4 regions of the Roseburia sp. AF15-21 genome follow, and region 1 is predicted to be linked to each of the others. Evidence: predicted binding sites of a transcription regulator. Region 1 holds the regulator's gene; each other region holds the start of a gene.
What was found. Region 1 encodes Rex, which represses fermentation and respiration genes when NADH is low (regulators of the CRP and FNR family bind a similar motif). Its sites were predicted from a motif close to ATTGTTAANTANTTAACAAT; they were not measured.
Positions count from the first base shown of each region.

Region 2: DWW33_RS07350 (acetyl-CoA C-acetyltransferase) is a predicted target of Rex. The motif match lies at 3,122-3,141, and genes of this name have one in related genera.
Region 3: pflB (formate C-acetyltransferase) is a predicted target of Rex. The motif match lies at 3,167-3,186, and genes of this name have one in related genera.
Region 4: DWW33_RS08355 (enoyl-CoA hydratase-related protein) is a predicted target of Rex. The motif match lies at 1,615-1,634, and genes of this name have one in related genera.

Region 1 covers NZ_QUHG01000001.1:205,984-210,918, forward strand. The annotation lists gene DWW33_RS00965 (NADP-dependent isocitrate dehydrogenase) at 1-217, shown strand, start outside; gene DWW33_RS00970 (ABC-F family ATP-binding cassette domain-containing protein) at 333-2,321, shown strand; gene DWW33_RS00975 (redox-sensing transcriptional repressor Rex) at 2,399-3,049, shown strand; gene DWW33_RS00980 (hypothetical protein) at 3,061-3,714, shown strand; gene DWW33_RS00985 (NAD(P)H-hydrate dehydratase) at 3,718-4,935, shown strand, end outside.
Region 2 covers NZ_QUHG01000004.1:72,691-77,625, reverse strand. The annotation lists gene DWW33_RS07365 (hypothetical protein) at 1-207, shown strand, start outside; gene DWW33_RS07360 (HD-GYP domain-containing protein) at 342-1,559, opposite strand; gene DWW33_RS07355 (cell wall hydrolase) at 1,752-3,002, shown strand; gene DWW33_RS07350 (acetyl-CoA C-acetyltransferase) at 3,179-4,363, shown strand; gene DWW33_RS07345 (3-hydroxyacyl-CoA dehydrogenase family protein) at 4,496-4,935, shown strand, end outside.
Region 3 covers NZ_QUHG01000004.1:248,153-253,087, forward strand. The annotation lists gene pflA (pyruvate formate-lyase-activating protein) at 1-682, opposite strand, end outside; gene pflB (formate C-acetyltransferase) at 828-3,080, opposite strand; ZMP/ZTP riboswitch at 3,238-3,317, opposite strand; gene DWW33_RS08140 (amino acid ABC transporter ATP-binding protein) at 3,401-4,141, opposite strand; gene DWW33_RS08145 (amino acid ABC transporter permease) at 4,131-4,817, opposite strand; gene DWW33_RS08150 (transporter substrate-binding domain-containing protein) at 4,838-4,935, opposite strand, start outside.
Region 4 covers NZ_QUHG01000004.1:292,455-297,389, reverse strand. The annotation lists gene proC (pyrroline-5-carboxylate reductase) at 1-721, opposite strand, end outside; gene DWW33_RS08355 (enoyl-CoA hydratase-related protein) at 803-1,597, opposite strand; gene DWW33_RS08350 (pyridoxal phosphate-dependent aminotransferase) at 2,289-3,458, shown strand; gene mutY (A/G-specific adenine glycosylase) at 3,578-4,666, shown strand.

The DNA.
Region 1 (4,935 bases):
TGCATGGACCGGAGCACTCCGTAAGAGAGGTGAATTAGATGGCAACCAGGAGTTAAGCACATTTGCCGATAAACTGGAAAAAGCCTGTGTAGATACGATTGAATCCGGAAAGATGACCAAAGACCTTGCACTGATTACTACAATTGAAAATCCGACTGTATTAAACAGTGAAGACTTTATCAAGGCAATCCGTGCTACATTAGAGAAAATGTTATAAATTTTATACTCCGGGAGGGCAGAATAGTGTGCCGTCCCGGAATTTTCAGCTATAAAAAGCCCCTTGTAAAGAATGCTTTACTTATGGGGCGAAGAGAAAAAGTGAGGAGACTTCCATGATTTTAGCCTGTCAGAATATCAGTAAATCCTTTGGGACAGACACCATAATACAGAATGTTTCTTTTCATGTAGAAGATAATGAGAAAACAGCAATTGTCGGCATCAATGGTGCCGGCAAATCTACGTTATTGAAAATTATAGTGGGAGAGCTGGCACCGGACAGTGGCGAGGTAACCGTTGCAAAAGGAAAAACCATCGGTTATCTTGCCCAGTATCAGGATAAAGACAGCAACGAGACCATTTATAATGAAGTGCTTCATGCCTGCGATGCATTAATCGAAAAAGAAGAAAAGCTTCGTAAAATGGAAGAAGACATGCAGCATGTAAGCGCAGATGAATTAGAGAAATATATGGAGCAGTATAACCGTTTCAGCCATGCCTTTGAGTTAGAGGGTGGACTGACTTTTCGCAGTGAGATAAACGGTGTGTTAAAGGGACTTGGTTTTTCGGAAAATGATTTCGGAAAGAAAATGTCAGAGTTATCCGGAGGACAGAAGACCAGAGTGGCATTAGGCAGACTTCTGGTAACCAAGCCTGACATTATCATGCTCGACGAGCCGACCAACCACCTTGATATGGCATCGATTGCATGGCTTGAAAACTATCTTTTGAATTATAAAGGAGCCGTAATTATCGTAGCCCATGACCGTTATTTCTTAGACCGGATTGTTACGAAGGTAGTGGAAATATCCCGCCATACGGCAACGGTATTTCCGGGAAATTATACCGCATATGCGAGGCAGAAGGAAATACAGCGGGAAAGTCTTTTGCGACAGTATTATAACCAGCAGCGGGAAATCAAGCACCAGGAAGAAGTGATATCCAAGTTAAAATCCTTTAACCGGGAAAAGTCCATTAAGCGTGCGGAAAGCCGTGAGAAGGCATTGGATAAAATAGAACGTATTGAGAAGCCAATCGATGGAAAAACAGATATACATATTACATTGGAGCCGGAAATTACCAGTGGAAATGATGTACTTTCGGTGAAAGGTCTTTCAAAATCTTACGAGCATAAACTGTTTTCAAACATTGATTTTCAGATTAAGCGAGGGGAAAAAGTTGCTTTAATCGGAAATAACGGTACCGGGAAAACCACCATTTTAAAGATAATCAATGGAATTGTAGACGCAGATGCCGGGGAGATAAAGCTTGGAAGCAATGTGGAAATCGGATATTACGATCAGGAACAGCAGAACTTAGACCCGGATAAGACGTTATTTGATGAAATTGCAGATGCTTATCCGAATCTGAAGGCAACGAAGATTCGAAATGTGTTAGCAGCATTTTTATTTACGGATGATGATGTGTTTAAGCGGATTCGTGATATCAGTGGTGGAGAAAGAGGGCGTGTTTCACTGGCAAAACTGATGTTATCCAATGCAAACTTCCTGATATTGGACGAGCCGACCAACCACCTTGATATTATGTCAAAGGAAATTTTAGAGTCAGCCATCAATTCCTATACCGGAACGGTGCTTTATGTATCCCATGACCGTTATTTTATTAATAAAACTGCCAGCAGAATTCTTGATTTAAAGAATGAAACAATTCTAAATTATATTGGAAATTACGATTATTATCTGGAGAAAAAGGAAGTTCAGGAGTTAGCGGCGTTTGGCACAGCTACACAGGATCGTGCAGACAATTCAGTGGCAAAAGGAAATGTCATTGTTTCCGATGGAACTGGAGAAAATAATGGAACAGAGCAGATATCCGGCGGAGGAAAACAGAAGTTAAGCTGGGAAGAAATGAAGAAACAGCAGGCAGCAAAACGTAAGCTGGAAAACGAATTAAAGCGTACAGAAGATGAAATTGCTAAGAGAGAGGCAAAGATAGAAGCATTAAATGATGAACTGTCAAAGCCGGAGGTAGCATCAAATTCCTATGAATTAAACAAAATCCATGAGGAGCAGATGCAGGAAGAGGCAGCGCTGGAAGAACTCTATGCAAAATGGGAAGAATTAAGTTTACAGAAAGATTGTTAAAGTTGTAACACATTGACATCCTTTCGGCAAGAAACTATAATTATTGTAGGGTATTGAGAGCAGGAGGAACTGGCAGAATGAGCAAAGAAATATCACAGGCAGTAATTCGTAGAATGCCAAGATATTACCGATATCTGGGGGAACTTTTAGATGAAGGGGTAGAACGTATTTCATCGAATGAACTGAGTGCAAGAATGAAAGTGACCGCATCGCAGATCAGACAGGATTTAAATAATTTTGGTGGTTTTGGACAGCAGGGATATGGTTACAATGTACAATTTCTGTATGAAGAAATCGGAAAGATTATGGGATTAAATGAACAGCATAATATTATTATTATTGGAGCTGGTAACTTAGGACAGGCACTTGCCAATTATGTGAAGTTTGAAAAACTCGGCTTCGTCATAGTAGGATTGTTTGACGTGAATCCGGAGTTATGCGGAAAATCCATTCGTGGCAATAAAATCGAAATGATTGATAAACTGGAAGAATTTGTAAAGACACATAAGGTAGATATTGCTACACTGACTATGCCGAAAGAAAAGGCAGATGCTGTGGCAAACCAGCTGGTAAGCCTTGGTGTACATGCAATCTGGAATTTTGCCCATGTGGATCTGGAAGTGTTGGATGAAAATGTTGTAGTGGAAAATGTACATTTATCAGACAGCCTGATGCAGTTATCCTATAATATGACAAAGAACAAAAGGAAAAAGGAAACGCTGGAATAGAGGTGTTTTGCATGAAAGATGACAAGGAATTTCTGGAAGCATTAGAAAGCAGAAAAGTACCAATACTTGTATTGGATCAGAAATGGCACAGGCTTTTTGCTTTAAGCGGAAAAACCAGTGAAATCAAGCAGCTGGAAGAAAAGTTAAATCAGTTGTTAGAACAGCAGGGAAAGCTTAATAATGATTTGAAAGAACTGAAAAAGACAAAGAATCGGTTGATGAAAAGCATTGTTGTCAACATGGAAGGAACTCATGAGGAAAATGAGGGGGATATTTCTTCCAGAAAATTAGATGAAGACAAGAGACTGATTGATGAAGTCAATGTCAAAATGGAAGAAATTGAGGATGAATTAATTGAACTTCCACGAAATATAAACAGTGCAAATCAGGAACTTATGTTAGAAAGCATGCGTTACTGCTATGAGAGACTAAGACAGAACAGCAAAGAAGCAGATGAAATTACGGCCTGGATTGATAAGGTAAGGGTAGAACTTAAGAAAAATATCATCAAAAAACAGAACCGTGAAATCAACAACCGGCAGATTTATTCTTATATGCATGATATTTTTGGTGTGGATATTTTAAATATATTTGATCTGCGGCAGGAAGATGAAGACCGTCTGCAGGGGAAAAAAGCGGTGGAAAATGCGGACGAAAGGAATTAATTTATGGAATATCTTGTAAATTCCCGGGAAATGAAAACATGTGATACCAATACAATCGAACATTTTAAAGTGCCATCCATGGTTCTAATGGAGCGGGCAGCACTTTCTGTGATAGAAGTAATACAGGAAAAAGAAATTTCATGTAACCGCGTGCTGGTAGTGTGTGGAACCGGAAATAATGGCGGCGATGGTATGGCAATTGCAAGATTGTTATACTTATCCCACATTCCGGTTGAAGTATATCTCTATGGAAATAAAACACATTTTTCAAAGCAGGCAAAAGAACAGTATGAAATCCTGACATCATATGGTGTACCATTTATTGATGAAATGGAGGATGCAAATTCCTACAGCCTGATTATTGATGCGTTATTTGGTATAGGATTATCACGAAAATTAGATGATGAACTGGTGCACTTGATGGAACGGCTAAACCAGAGCAGTGCCCACCGGCTGGCGGTGGATATACCATCCGGTGTCTCGGCAGATAATGGAGCTGTATTAGGTGGTGCATTCAAAGCAGATGATACCGTAACCTTTGCTTACTGCAAGACCGGAATGGTGTTATTTCCTGGTGCAGAATACTGCGGAAATATTACGGTTAAGGATATCGGAATTGGAGAAGAAAGCTGGTTAGATAAAAGACCTGCAGCTTATGCAATCACAAAGGAAGATTTAAATTTTTTAAATAATCGTGCTGCTGATTCGAACAAGGGAACCTTTGGAAAAGTCCTTTTGGTTGCCGGAAGCGTGAATATGGCAGGTGCGGCGGTTCTTGCAGCAAAGGCAGCTTATCGCAGTGGCTGTGGTCTGGTGAGAATATATACACCGGAAGAAAACCGTATTATCTTACAGACAGCAGTGCCGGAGGCAGTTCTTACTACCTATTCTGCAAAAAAGGCTGATACACAGCAGCTGATAGAATGTCTGTCCTGGGCAGATGTTATTATTTTAGGACCTGGAATTGGCAAAAGTGATGTGGCACACAGTATTGTAAAGACGGTACTTAAGAATGCGGCAGTACCAATGGTAGTAGATGCCGATGCATTAAATATCATAGCAGAGCAGACCGAACAGCTTCTTCGCCCGCATACAGAACTGGTATTAACGCCACATCTGGGTGAAATGTCCCGGTTAAAACAGCTTGCCGTTTCCTATATCAAAGAAAATATTGAGCAGGTTGCGGAAGATTTCGCAAGGGAATATAATGTAATCTGTGTT
Region 2 (4,935 bases), on a different contig from region 1:
TATGAAGAAAGTAAATGTAGAGTTTATGTTAATTATAAAGGGTATAATGTTGTTGTTCCGATGGGAATATGTGGATTTGAAGATGAAATTCAGGAAAGAAAGATAAAGTATGAGGTTGAGGGAGAAAAGGGAATTTTAAACTCTTTAAGTTATGTAGTCGAGAAAGATAATTTGAGACTGTTTTGCGATATGATATTCTTTTTTTGACTGAACATAGCTTAGACAGAATGTTATATGAAGAATTTAAATATTAAATAATAGCTGTCCCATTTAAAAGAAACCCACATATGTTCAAGGTTTTCTTGGATTGAACATATGTGGGCTATTCTGTATTGATAATCCTACACCAGCTTCTTTCTTGCAGTCTTTTTCTTTGGTGCCGGCTGGGCAGCGGCTGCTGCGGCAGCCTGATTCTGGCGCTTGCGGAACCGGTCGGCTACATCTTTGATATATTTGTCTGAGGTAAAATGCTTTAAAGTATTTTCATCAATGGCAATCCGGTTATCCATGGTCTTCATAATATCCTGAATCTGGATAATGTCATAGATGTGCGGGTCACGCAAATCAAAGATTTCATTATTAGTAAACTGTAAGATAAGAGGTTTGGAATAATCCTCCGGGTTATCTTCAAGAATCATCGCCTTTTCGCCATTGGATAAATCTACACAGGCACCTCTTGGAAGAATGTGGATGCAAAGAGAAAGTGCACGGACAATCTTTGTATCATATTTTTCCGGAAACTCCTGCAAATATTTCATGGCAACGATTTCGGAAATCGGCTCATTGGTTAGGCTCATGGCGGTCATCCGGTCAAAGGCATCTGCAACCTGTAAAAGCTTTGTGCCGCTGCTGCGGAAAATCTTGGATGGGTCAGCAGCCTCTTCCGGAGCGGAGAGTGTAATAAACTGGGTAATGATTCTTAAAGCATCCGGTGATAACTTTATACTGTGAGTCTGCGGATTCAGATAATCTAAGCTCTTGATACGGCAGGCAAGGATTTTCTTTTCGTCTTCTTCTGTTAAAGGATCCGTTTTTTCAGCAAGCTCGGTCGGAACTAAAAGCCAGCCAAAATCATAGAGCAGAGCAGCCGTTACACAGGTCTGCTGAAAATCATCCGGCATATTTAACTGGTGAGTCAGCATGGCGACCAGAATAGCAACGCTGATGGAATGCTTGTATACATAATCCGCAGAGCTTCTTAAATTCTGCGCAAAGTTCAGCTTGTGGTCAAGACGGCCATACTGGGACAGAATCGAAGAGACCAGCGTTGGAAGCTTGTCCGGCTGTCTGCCTTTACGAATCATATCCATGCAGTCGCGAAGCTGGAACATGGAAATGGTCTGGAACTGTTCGAAAGCAATATCCTCGTCGGATAATGGCGGAACCGGTTCGGCAGGCTCCAGAATATAAATACCAATCAGCTCGAAATTCCGGATACTTTCGATACCCTGCCGGGTCAGTCTGGTGTCGCGGTCATAAAGCATGACGCCCAATTTATTATAGATAGGTTTAGCAAGACGCATGCCGGGTTTTAAGTCATCTGTCCGTATAAATAGCATAGCGGTTACCTCCTTACAAAATATGTTTTTCTCCGTTAAAATTCCTAGTTCAAATATAGCACAAGCAGAGAGGAAAAACAATCTTGGGATTGAAAAAGAAGTGTAGTTTTTCGTTGCATTTTCATAAGAAAGCCGTCTATAATAAAGGAAGAAAACAAGAGGCGTGATAAATCCATAAAAGAGGATAAAGATATGAAGAAAAACAGTAAACGACGTATGTTTTCCGCATTGCTGATACTGTTTCTGATGATACAGATGACGGTGCAGGCAGACACCGGTACCAAGGAAAGAGTGGATCTGGCATCTAAGGACACCGGAAGCAGCGTGGAAGAGCTGGAACGTCAGAGAGAGGAACAGCAGTCGCAGCTTGATTCCTTGAAAGAATATCAGATAAATCTTTCCGATGAACTGACGGAATTAAATAATGGATTGCAGGAAATCAGCAACGAACTGGCGGATACCCAGGATGAAATTGCGGCGAAAAATGTGGAGATTGAAGCAGCAGAAAGCCGGATTGCAGAGCTGACAACACGTTCTGAGAGCCAGTACGAAGCCATGAAGAAAAGAGTACAATATATGTACGAAAATGGCAATCAGTCTTACCTGGAGCTGCTGCTTGGAGCAAGCTCCTTTTCGGATTTTTTAAACCGGATGGAATATGCCAAATCCATTTATGATTATGACAGGCAGGAGCTTTCTGATTATGAGGATACACTGGCTGAATTAAAACAGCAGAAGGAAGATTTAGAGACGGCAAAAGAAGAACTGCTTGCGGCAGAACAGACGAAGCAGGAGCAGAAGAGCAAGGCAGACAGTCTGGTGGCAGCCCAGCAGGAAAAAATAAGCGCAGCAAAGTCGGATGTTGCAGATGCAGAGACAGAAATAGCAGACACAGATGCGGAAATCGCAAGACAGAAAGCCTATGAGGAAGAATTAGAGACACAGAAGGCGAAAGAAGATGCTGCCCGTCAGGAGGAGATTAAGCGTCAGGAAGAGGAACTTATTAACAGTCAGCAGCCAGCTGCTTCAGATAATAATGCAAATCCGGATGGGACATCCACCGGGGATAATACCACAGGAAGCGATGCTTCCGGTGGCGGGACAGTGAATGCCAGTGATGTTGCCATGCTGGCAGCACTGATCCAGTGCGAAGCAGGCGGCGAAAGCTATGAAGGGAAGCTTGCCGTTGGAAGCGTGGTCATGAACCGTGTGGACAGCAGTTATTTCCCGGATACCGTGGTAGGTGTCATCTATCAGAGCGGGCAGTTCTCACCGGTAGCCAGCGGTCGTTTCGCAGTAGTGCTTTCATCCGGGGCAGATGCGTCCTGTGTGCAGGCTGCAACAGAAGTGTTAGCAGGCACAAGAACCTTAAACTGCTTATATTTCCGCAGAAACAACGGACTGATTAATGGAACTGTAATCGGAAACCATGTATTTTATTAAGGAAAGCTGAAAATCCGGCTCAATAAAGCAAGTTTCACTTGCAAAAATCCCCTTTCTATGATAACATCAGATTGTCGGGAAAGAGCCGGAAAGGCTTTCTTTTATTTTTTTTACAAAAGATTGTTAAAAAAATAACAATAGTAAAAGGCAAATTTAATTCAGAAGGAGACGAGAAAATGGCACAGAAAGTAGTTTTAGCAGGCGCATGTCGTACCGCAATCGGTAAAATGGGAGGAGCTTTAAGCAATACTCCAGCCGCAGATTTAGGCGCAATCGTAATCAAAGAAGCATTAAACAGAGCTGGTGTTAAACCAGAACAGGTTGATGAAGTAATGATGGGATGTGTAATCCAGGCAGCACAGGGACAGAACGTTGCACGTCAGGCTTCTATCAAAGCAGGTTTACCAATCGAGGTTCCTGCATTTACATTAAACGTAGTTTGTGGTTCTGGTTTGAAATGTGTAAACGAAGCTGCAAACATGATTATGGCTGGTCAGGCAGACATCGTTGTTGCAGGTGGTATGGAGAACATGTCTATGGCACCTTACGCTATGACAAAAGCTCGTTTTGGATATCGTATGAACAATGCAACAATTATCGATACCATGGTAAATGATGCATTAACAGACGCATTTAATCATTATCATATGATGATTACAGCAGAGAACGTATGTGACAAATACGGAATTACCCGTGAAGAGTTAGACGAGTTCTCAGCAAACAGCCAGCAGAAATGTGAAAAAGCAATTGCTGAAGGCAGATTCAAAGACGAAATCGTTCCTGTACCTGTTAAGGTTAAGAAAGAAACTGTTATGTTTGACACAGATGAGGGACCACGTCCAGGCACAACTGCTGAGTCATTAAGCAAATTAAGATGCTGCTCTGGTAAAGAGGGCGGACTTGTTACTGCAGGTAACGCTTCCGGTATCAACGATGGCGCAGCAGCAATCGTTGTTATGAGCGAAGAAAAAGCAAAAGAGCTTGGTGTTAAACCAATGGCTACATGGGTTGCAGGAGCACTTGGCGGAGTTGAACCGGAAATCATGGGTGTTGGACCTGTTGCTTCTACAAAGAAAGTTCTTGCAAGAACCGGAATGTCTATCGATGACTTCGACTTAATCGAGGCAAACGAAGCATTCGCTGCTCAGTCAATCGCAGTTGCAAGAGATCTTGGATTCGATATGTCTAAGGTTAACGTAAACGGTGGTGCAATCGCACTTGGACATCCTGTTGGAGCATCTGGATGCCGTATCTTAGTTACATTGCTTCATGAGATGCAGAAGAGAGACGCTAAGAAAGGTCTTGCTACTCTGTGTATCGGTGGTGGAATGGGCTGCTCAACAATCGTTGAGAGAGACTAATTCACTCTTTCTGAATAAGTAAATATACCCGGGAAGTGCAAAACGCTTCTCGGGTCTTGCGTTGCAAGTTATAACCCAGAAGGCTTTCGTTTTCGGGTAAATATAATACATAAATTTTTAAGGAGGACTAACATGAAAGTTGGCGTTATTGGTGCAGGTACCATGGGACAGGGCATTGCAAAAGCATTTGCTCAGGTAGAAGGATATGAAGTAGCTCTTTGCGACATCAAGCAGGAATGGGCTGATGGCGGAAAAGAGAAAATCGCAAAAGGATATGCAAGACTGGTAGAAAAAGGAAAAATGACACAGGAAACTGTTGACGGAATCCTTGCTAAAATCACACCAGGTTTAAAAGAGAATCTTTGCGCAGACTGCGATTTAATCGTAGAAGCAGCATTCGAAGATATGGGCGTTAAGAAGACAACATTCCAGGAGCTTGATAAGATTGCTAAACCAGAATGTATCTTTGCTTCTAATACATCCAGTCTTTCTATTACAGAAATCGGAAATGGTCTTACCCGTCCAATGGTAGGTATGCATTTCTTCAACCCGGCAGACAGAATGAAATTAAT
Region 3 (4,935 bases), on a different contig from region 1:
GGTCTACGCCTTCTAACTGGTATGGAATTCCAAGTTCCTTCCATTTAAAGACGCCTAAGGTATGATATGGCAGCACTTCCACCCGCTCTACTGTCTTAAGGGTATCAAGAAAACTTCTTAAGCGGTGAAGCTCATCCTCTTCTGTTGTAATACCCGGCACCAGCACATGGCGGATCCACATTGCTTTGCCATGGTCTGATAAATAAGCTGCCATTTCCAAAATATTCTGATTCGTCTGTCCGGTGAGTTTCCGGTGTGCCGCATCATCCATATGCTTAATGTCTAACATAAAGAGGTCTGTATATTTCATCAGCTCATCAAATTTACTTTTAAATGGTTCTTCCAAGGAAAATGGATTGCCAGAGGTATCGAGACAGGTATTTACCCCTTTTTCTTTTGCCAGCCGGAACAGTTCTGTTACGAAATCTATCTGTAAAAGAGCCTCTCCACCGCTTACGGTGATTCCGCCCTTTTCTTTCCAATATGTTTTATAGCGAAGTGCTTTTTTTAACACTTCTTCCGGTGTCATCAGCTCTCCGCCATCTTTCGCCCAGGTATCCGGGTTATGGCAGTACTGACATCTCATATTACAGCCTTTTAAAAATACAATATATCTTACACCCGGCCCGTCTGCCGAGCCAAAGCTTTCTACGGAATGGATGCGTCCTTTTATTTCACTCATATTGCCTCCTATACACAAAAATACTTACGGATGTTTAACAACCTGTGATAAAAATGTGCAGGCTTTTTTCATTAAGCCTGCACATTCTGCTTTACCTGAATCGCGGAAAATCGTATACTCCCCGCAGTTCGGTTACTGTCTTAAATTACATACGCTCATGACAGGTACGGGCAATAACATCAAGCTGCTGCTCTTTTGTCAGGTCGATGAACTTAACTGCATAGCCGGATACACGGATTGTGAAGTTTGCATACTCTTCTTTCTCCGGATGCTCCATTGCATCAATAAGCTTTTCTTTGCCAAATACATTAACATTCAGATGATGAGCACCCTGGTCAAAGTATCCGTCCATTACATTTACAAGATTATCGATTCTTTCCTGCTCGTTGTTTCCAAGTGCGCCAGGATTGATGGTCTGTGTATTGGAAATACCATCCAATGCCCACTCATATGGAAGCTTGGTCAGAGAGTTTAAGGAAGCTAAAAGTCCGTTCTGCTCTGCACCGTAAGATGGGTTAGCTCCCGGTGAAAGCGGTTCGCCGGCTTTACGTCCATCCGGCATAGCTCCGGTTGCTTTACCATATACTACGTTAGAAGTAATGGTAAGGATAGAAGTTGTAGGCTCAGAATCACGATAAGTATGATGTTTCTTTAATTTATCCATGAAAGTCTTAAGCAGCCATACTCCGATTTCATCGGCACGGTCATCATCATTTCCATATTTCGGGAAGTCTCCTTCGATTTCGAAGTCTTTTGCAAGTCCGTTCTCATCACGTACGACTTTTACTTTTGCATATTTGATTGCAGAAAGAGAATCGATAACATGTGAAAATCCTGCAATACCGGTTGCAAAAGTTCTCTTTAAGTCGGTATCCATCAGAGAAAGCTCTGCTGCTTCATAGTAATATTTATCATGCATATACTGAATCAGGTTCAGTGTATTTACATAGATGTCTACTAACCAGTCCATCATCTTGTCATATTTTGCCATTACTTCATCATAGTCAAGATATTCAGCTGTAATTGGTGCGTAGTTTGGTCCTACCTGCTCGCCTGATTTTTCATCAACACCACCGTTGATTGCGTAAAGCAGACATTTTGCAAGGTTTGCACGAGCGCCGAAGAACTGCATCTCTTTACCTGTCTGTGTAGCAGATACACAGCAGCAGATTGCATAATCATCGCCCCATACCGGTTTCATTGCATCATCGTTTTCATACTGGATTGAGCTTGTTTCAATCGAGATACGTGCTGCATAATCACGGAAGGTCTGTGGCAGTCTGGATGAATAGAATACAGTAAGATTTGGTTCCGGTGCCGGTCCCATATTCTCTAAAGTATGAAGGAAACGGAAGTCTGTCCTGGTTACCATGGAACGTCCGTCTACACCTGTTCCTGCTACATCAAGGGTTGCCCATACAGGGTCACCGGAGAATAACTGGTTATAAGAAGGAATACGTGCGAATTTAACCATACGAAGTTTCATTGTGAAATGGTCAATCAGCTCCTGAGCCTGCTGCTCAGTAAGAATTCCCTTATCCATATCTCTCTTAATATAAATATCAAGGAAAGTAGAAACACGTCCTACTGACATCGCTGCACCGTTCTGTGTCTTGATTGCTGCAAGGTATCCGAAGTATAACCACTGAACAGCCTCTTTTGCATTGGTTGCAGGTCTTGAAATATCATATCCGTAAATCTCAGCCAGTTTCTTCATGTCTTCCAGACATTTAATCTGCTCTGCAATTTCTTCTCTTAAACGGATGACATCATCTGTCATCTGTCCGCATCCGCAGTTGGCTTTGTCCTTCTTCTTCTCAGCGATTAAGTAATCCAGTCCGTATAATGCTACACGGCGGTAATCACCTACAATACGTCCACGACCGTAGGTATCCGGAAGACCTGTTAAAATCTTAGCATGACGAACCTTCATCATTTCCGGTGTATAAGCATCAAATACTGCTGTATTGTGTGTCTTATGATACTTGGTGAAAATTTCTTTTAATTTATCATTTACTTCATAACCGTAGGTCTCACATGCCTGAACAGCCATCTTGATTCCACCATATGGCATGAAAGCTCTCTTTAATGGTTTGTCAGTCTGAAGACCAACTACCTGCTCTAAATCTTTTAAGCTTTCATCGATATATCCCGGACCATAAGCTGTAATTCCGGTTACAACCTCTGTCTCCATATCAAGAACGCCGCCCTTGGCACGCTCTTCTTTCTGTAATTTCTGAAGTGCATCCCATAGCTTGTTGGTTGCATCTGTCGGCTCAGCTAAAAAGCTCTCATCTCCATCATATGGAGTGTAGTTGTCCTGAATGAACTGACGAACATTGATTTCTTCTTTCCAGAGACGTCCTTCGAATCCATCCCACTCTTTCATTTCAATCATTACGATATCCTCCTAAAAAAATGTATTCAGTATGAACACTGAATGGTTACTAATTAGTCTTGTTTAACTGTAGTTAGTATATACTGACTGTCATTTTTTTGTCAATATCTTTTGGTGTTCAAAATAACATACAAAAGAAAACGAGCCAGTCCTCCAGGTTCATCGCCCAGACGGTCGGCTCGTTTTCGTTATACTTCATGTGGTTTTTCCACTTATCCGTCAGTCATATAACGGTTTTATCATAGACTATTTCTTTTCTGATTGCAATAGCTTATGAAAACTTTTTATCAACTATTTTTTCCGTTTTATCTGTTCTTTCCCTACAATACTTTGGAAAGGAAGTCGCAAAGACGCGGATTCTGTGGATTGGCGAAGAATTCTGCCGGTGTATTCTCTTCCTGAATCTGTCCTTCATTGATAAACATGACACGGCTTGCCACTTCTCTTGCAAATCCCATTTCGTGCGTTACCACTACCATAGTCATTCCGTCCTGTGCCAGTTCTTTCATAATTTCAAGAACTTCTCCTACCATTTCCGGATCCAGTGCGGAAGTCGGCTCGTCAAATAACATGACATCCGGATTCATTGCCAGTGCTCTTGCAATTGCAATACGCTGTTTCTGTCCACCGGAAAGCATTGCCGGATAGGTATCTGCTTTATCAGACAGTCCGACTCTCATCAAAAGCTCGTCCGCACGCTTAGATGCCTCTTCCTTATTCATAAGTCCGGTCTGAACCGGTGCCAGCATGATATTTCCTTTTACGGTATAATTCGGGAACAGATTGAACTGCTGGAATACCATTCCAATCTTCTGACGCATCTTGTTGATGTCTACGGATTTATCCGTGATATCTGTTCCTTCAAAAGTAATCACACCGGAAGTCGGCTCCTCTAAAAGATTTAAGGAACGTAAGAATGTGGATTTACCACAACCGGATGGTCCGATGATGGCAACCACCTCTCCCTGGGCGATTTCTGTGGAGATACCATTTAATACATTTACATTTCCAAAGGATTTACACAAATCCTTTACTTCAATCAATACCTTCTTATCGCTCATTTGTTCTCAACCTCGTTTCCAGTTTATGTACACCAGCCGTTAAAATCATAACGATTATCAGGTAGATAATTGCAACCCCGAACAATGGTAAGAATGGGTCATAAGTCTGGCTGCGGATGATATCGCCACCCTTTGTCAAATCCGGGATTGCAATATATCCACTGATGGAAGTCTCTTTCAGTAAGGTAATAAACTCATTTGCCAGTGCCGGAAGTACATTCTTAAATGCCTGTGGCAGAATAATCAGACGCATGGTCTGCGAATAATTCAATCCGAGGCTTCGTCCAGCTTCAAACTGTCCTTCGTCTACAGACATGATTCCGGAACGTACAATCTCTGCCACATAGGCAGCCGAATTCAAACCAAAAGCGATTACAGCCACTGCAATCTTATTATCGAGTGCAACCAGAATAATATAGTACATAATCAAAAGCTGTACCATCGTAGGGGTTCCACGCCATATGGTAAGATACACTTTACATATAAAATTCAAAACATTTAATCCACCATGTTTATCATGGGTGGAACGGATAATTGCGACTAAAAATCCAACCACAATACCCAGAAGTACTGCAAGCACTGCAATAAGCAGTGTATTGCCAAGGCCACGTAACAGATAAAGATATCTGTCTTTCTCTATAAAATCCTGTTGAAAGCTGCTTAAAAAATCGCTCAAGGTCTTTCCTCCTATACCGATTATTTATTTCTTACTACAATAACCTGGCTTGCTGTTGCATAAGTATCTGTAAAGTCAATGTTCTTAAGACGGTCTTCTGTTACAGTCATTCCTGCTG
Region 4 (4,935 bases), on a different contig from region 1:
CAGCAGCAATGGTAGTTCCGGCCGGGGAGCAGACTGCATCCTTTAATTCGCCCGGATGTTTACCGGTCTCTAATACCATTTTAGCTGCACCAAGAACGGACTGGGCAGCAAATTTATAAGCCTGGGCACGCGGCATACCGTCATTAACAGCTGCGTCAGCCATTGCTTCAATAAACATATAGACATAAGCCGGTGAGGAACCACTGACTCCGACTACGGCATCCATAAGACTTTCCGGTACAATTTCTGCTTTACCAAAGCTTTCAAAGAGAGAGACAACCATTTTGGTTTCTTCTTCTGTGATATGCTCATTTGGGGTAATGGCAGACATGGCTTCCTGAACCATAGCCGGTGTATTTGGCATGGTACGAACCAGTTTAATATCTTTGCTGAATAAAGATTCAATCCGTGAAATGGTCTGGCCGGCAGCAATGGCAACTATGATTTTGTCATCGGTTACACAGTCTTTGATTTCTTTGATGACTGTTTCATAAAGATATGGTTTTACAGCAAGAAAAATGATATCGGATTCTACAGCAACAGTCTCATTGTCTAAGGTGGTGCGGATACCATACTGCTCAGAAAGTGTATCCAGTGTGACCTGGGTTTTCGCACTGGCAATCAGGTGGCTGGCAGGAACCAGACCGGAAGAGATAATTCCGCCAATCATGGCACGACCCATATTACCGCTTCCGATAAAACCAATTTTTTTATCTAACATGATGCATTCTCCTTTTATGAAAGGGGATATTCCAGATGCTGCCGGAATATCCCCTTTGGTATTGTCTAAGTATAAGTTTGATTAGAAATCTGTTAAGTCAGCAGCTCTTCTCTCTAAGAAAGCACTCATGCCTTCTTTTTTATCATGGGTAGAGCAGGTTACGCCAAACAGGTTGGCTTCCATTTCAACAGCGTTCTTGATATCCATATCATATCCGTTGTTGATAGCAGCCTTTGCGATAGATACTGCATAGCTTCCTTTAGAGATAATTTTCTCTGCCATAGCCTTTGCGGTTGGCATTAATTCTTCTTTTGCAACAACTTTGTTTACAAGTCCGATGCGGTATGCTTCGTTTGCATCGATGTTATCGCAGGTGAAGATCATTTCTTTTGCACGTCCCATGCCAACAAGACGGGCAAGTCTCTGTGTACCACCGAATCCTGGGATGATTCCAAGACCACACTCAGGCTGTCCGAATACTGCGTTGTCAGAAGCAATACGGATATCACACGCCATAGAAATTTCGCATCCGCCACCTAAAGCGAATCCATTAACAGCAGCAATAGTTACCTGTCTCATATTCATTAATTTAAAGAATGGAACAGAAGCTTTCATACCGAATGCTCTTGCTTCAGCAGCAGAGAAGTTAACCATCTCAGCGATGTCAGCACCAGCAACGAAAGATTTGAATTCGTTACCTTTCTTATCAGCACCACCGGTTAAGATAACGACTTTGATATCGTCTCTTCCCTCGATTTCGGTAAGAACAGTGTTCAGTTCATCCAATGTTTCGGAATTCAATGCGTTTAATGCTGCAGGTCTGGTAATAGTAAGAACTGCAATTTCGTTTTCAACTGTTAAAGTTAAGTTGTTCATGAAATAGGACCCTCCTGATTGATAAATTATTAACAATGTTTCAATACTTATAATGGTATAACTTTTGGTGGGATTTGTCAATAAAAACTGGTATTTTACAGGGATTGTGCTACAATAGGAAAAGACTTGTCATGTGATTACGCAATGGTTTTTGTGAGGAAGCGGATTTTTGGAATTTTAAGCAGCTTTTCTATAGTCTTTTTAGAAATCAGAATGCCACAATTCTACAAAAGCGCTTTTTTCTCTTGGGATAATGCCTGTTTTTCCAATGTTTGACAGTATGCCTTCTAGGGTTCGCCTGAATACGGATATCATTTAGGTGCCTTGCTAGCAGCTCTTGGCATTTCTTTTGTCAACTGGCAATCCTGGCACATGGATGTGCCAGGAAGGCGCATTGGAGCACGGATGTGACTATGCGCCGGTTGCCGGAAAAACAGCTTTATAAGCAGAAATGCCTAGAGCTGCTTAAAGGTGCCTTAGATATCCGTAACAGGCGGACCCTGGAAGGCATCCGGTCAAAGCAGGCGGCAAAACAGACAACAATAAGAAAAAAGCACTTTTAAGAATTGTATACATTCTGCTTTCAACAAAAAATCTTATAGAAAAGCTGCTTAAAATTCGAAAACCACTGCTTCTAAAAAATAATTGCGTAATTACATGACAGGACTTGTACAAAGAGAGGTCAATGAAAATGAAAGATACAAAATCATACTTATCAAAAACCGTACAGGATATGCCGGATTCCGGAATCAAGGATTTTTTTGATGTGGCAAATACCATGGAAGGCGCACTTTCACTGGGTGTAGGCGAACCGGATTTCCCGACACCGGAGCATGTAAGAGAGGCAGCGATTGCTTCTATAAAAAAGGGGGATACCAAATACACCGATAACCGCGGAACGGTAGAGCTGCGTGCAGCGGCAGCGGATTATCTGACAAAATTTGATTTGCATTATGATAAACAGGACGAAATACTGATTACCATGGGAGCCAGCGAAGGAATTGATTTAGCTCTTCGGACACTGGTGAATCCGGGGGAGGAAGTCTTAGTGGCAGAACCTTCCTACGTTTCCTATATTCCATGTATTGAATTATGTGGCGGTGTTCCGGTATCATTAAAATTAAGAGCGGAGAATAAATTCCGTCTGACCAGAGAACAGTTAGAGGAAAAGATAACGGAGAAATCCAAAGTCTTACTGATTTCCTATCCGAACAATCCGACCGGAGCCATTATGGAAAAGGAAGATTTAGAGGCAATCGCAGAAGTGGTAAAGGAACATGATTTGTTCGTGATTACCGATGAAATCTATGCAGAATTAACCTATGGAAAGAAACATGTTTCCATCGCATCCCTTCCGGGCATGTATGAGCGCTGCGTTGTATTAAACGGATTTTCCAAAGCATTTGCCATGACCGGATGGCGTATGGGAATTGCAGCAGGACCAAAGGATGTTATTTTCCATATGAATAAAATACATCAGTTTACAACTATGTCAGCAGGAACCACCAGCCAGTATGCGGCATTGGAAGCATTGACCAGTCCGGTGAGAGATGAAGAGATTGCAGTCATGCGGGAAGAGTATGATGCCAGAAGAACACTGATGGTAGAGGGATTCCGTAAGATGGGATTATCCGTAGCAGAACCGGAAGGCGCATTCTATGTATTTCCGGACATTCGAAAAACAGGACTTACCAGTGAAGAATTCTGTAACCGCCTGTTGCAGGAACAGAAGGTAGCCGTTATCCCGGGAAATGCCTTCGGTACATGCGGAGAAGGCTTTGTACGATGCTCCTATGCATATTCGCAGGATGTCATTCGTGCCTGTCTGGAGAAAATTGCTGAATTCGTAGCACAGTTCTAATAATTGGAAAATTATTATGTGATGCATTTGATTTACGTGAGTAGATGGTATTGTTGATAAGATACCCGGACTGCCGGAATATTAGCAATAACCACGAAATAGAATTAGAAAGAGGAACCATGAGAGAACCATTTGACCTGACAACCCTGATAGAACCATTATTAAATTGGTTTAAAGACCATGCCAGAGTGTTGCCCTGGCGCAATGAGCCGACCCCATACCGGGTGTGGGTGTCTGAAATTATGCTGCAGCAGACCAGAGTGGAAGCGGTAAAACCATATTTTGACCGGTTTTTAAAGGAGCTGCCGGATGTGGCAGCACTTTCAGACTGCCCGGAGGAGAAGCTTTTGAAACTCTGGGAAGGACTTGGATACTACAACCGGGTGAGAAATATGCAGATTGCGGCACAGACGGTCATGGAGAATTATCATGGAGAGCTTCCGGCAGATTATGAGGCACTGATAAAGTTGAAAGGAATTGGTCATTATACGGCAGGTGCCATCGCATCTATCGCATTTGGCATTCCGGTACCGGCGGTGGATGGAAATGTGCTCCGTGTCATATCCCGGGTAACAGAGGATGATGCGGATATCATGAAAGCATCTGTGCGGACGGCAATGGAGAAGGACTTATTGGAAATTATGCCGGAAAACAGGGCGGGAGCTTTTAACCAGGCACTGATGGAGCTTGGTGCAACGGTATGTCTGCCGAATGGGGCACCTTTATGCGAAGCATGTCCTTGGAAAGAAGTCTGCCGGGCACAAAAGAGTGGACGCTGGAGAGAACTTCCGGTAAAGAGCAAGGCGAAGGCAAGAAGGATAGAGGACAGAACAGTTCTTGTTATAAAGGCAGAGGATAAGGTCCTTTTGCATAAACGGGCCAACAAGGGACTTTTAGCTGGACTCTATGAATTTCCAAATGTGGAAGGGCATCTTAAGGAAGAGGAAGTTATTACCTATCTTAAGAAAATGGGGTTGTCACCGATTCGTTTGAAAAAATTAGAAGACAGCAGGCATATTTTTTCCCATATTGAATGGCATATGACAGGATATGCAGTGCAGATTGATGAGACAGAGCAGGAGTATCAGAATATGCTCTTTGTGGATGTGAAAGAAACGGAAGAACAGTATCCGATTCCGGCAGCATTTTCCAGATACACGGGATATATGAACATTCGTCTTGGAAATGACAGATATAAGGAAGAATAGCAGAAAAGCCATAGAAAAAAGAGGGAGCCGGTGATTATCACCGGCCTTTCATATGAAAAAGATTTTTTATGGTAAGTGTTAAAAACACTATTTTTTGGGAGGAACCTTGCATCTGATGCAAGGTCTATGAAAAAATAAAATTATCGCTTTTTTCTTTCTCAGCTTAGTTATAGTATAAAAGCAGAATGTGAAAACAATATGCCCGGATTGTTAGAAGGCTGTAAATAAAATATGAATAAATTGTAAACGAAGTGCCTTAAAGAAATCCT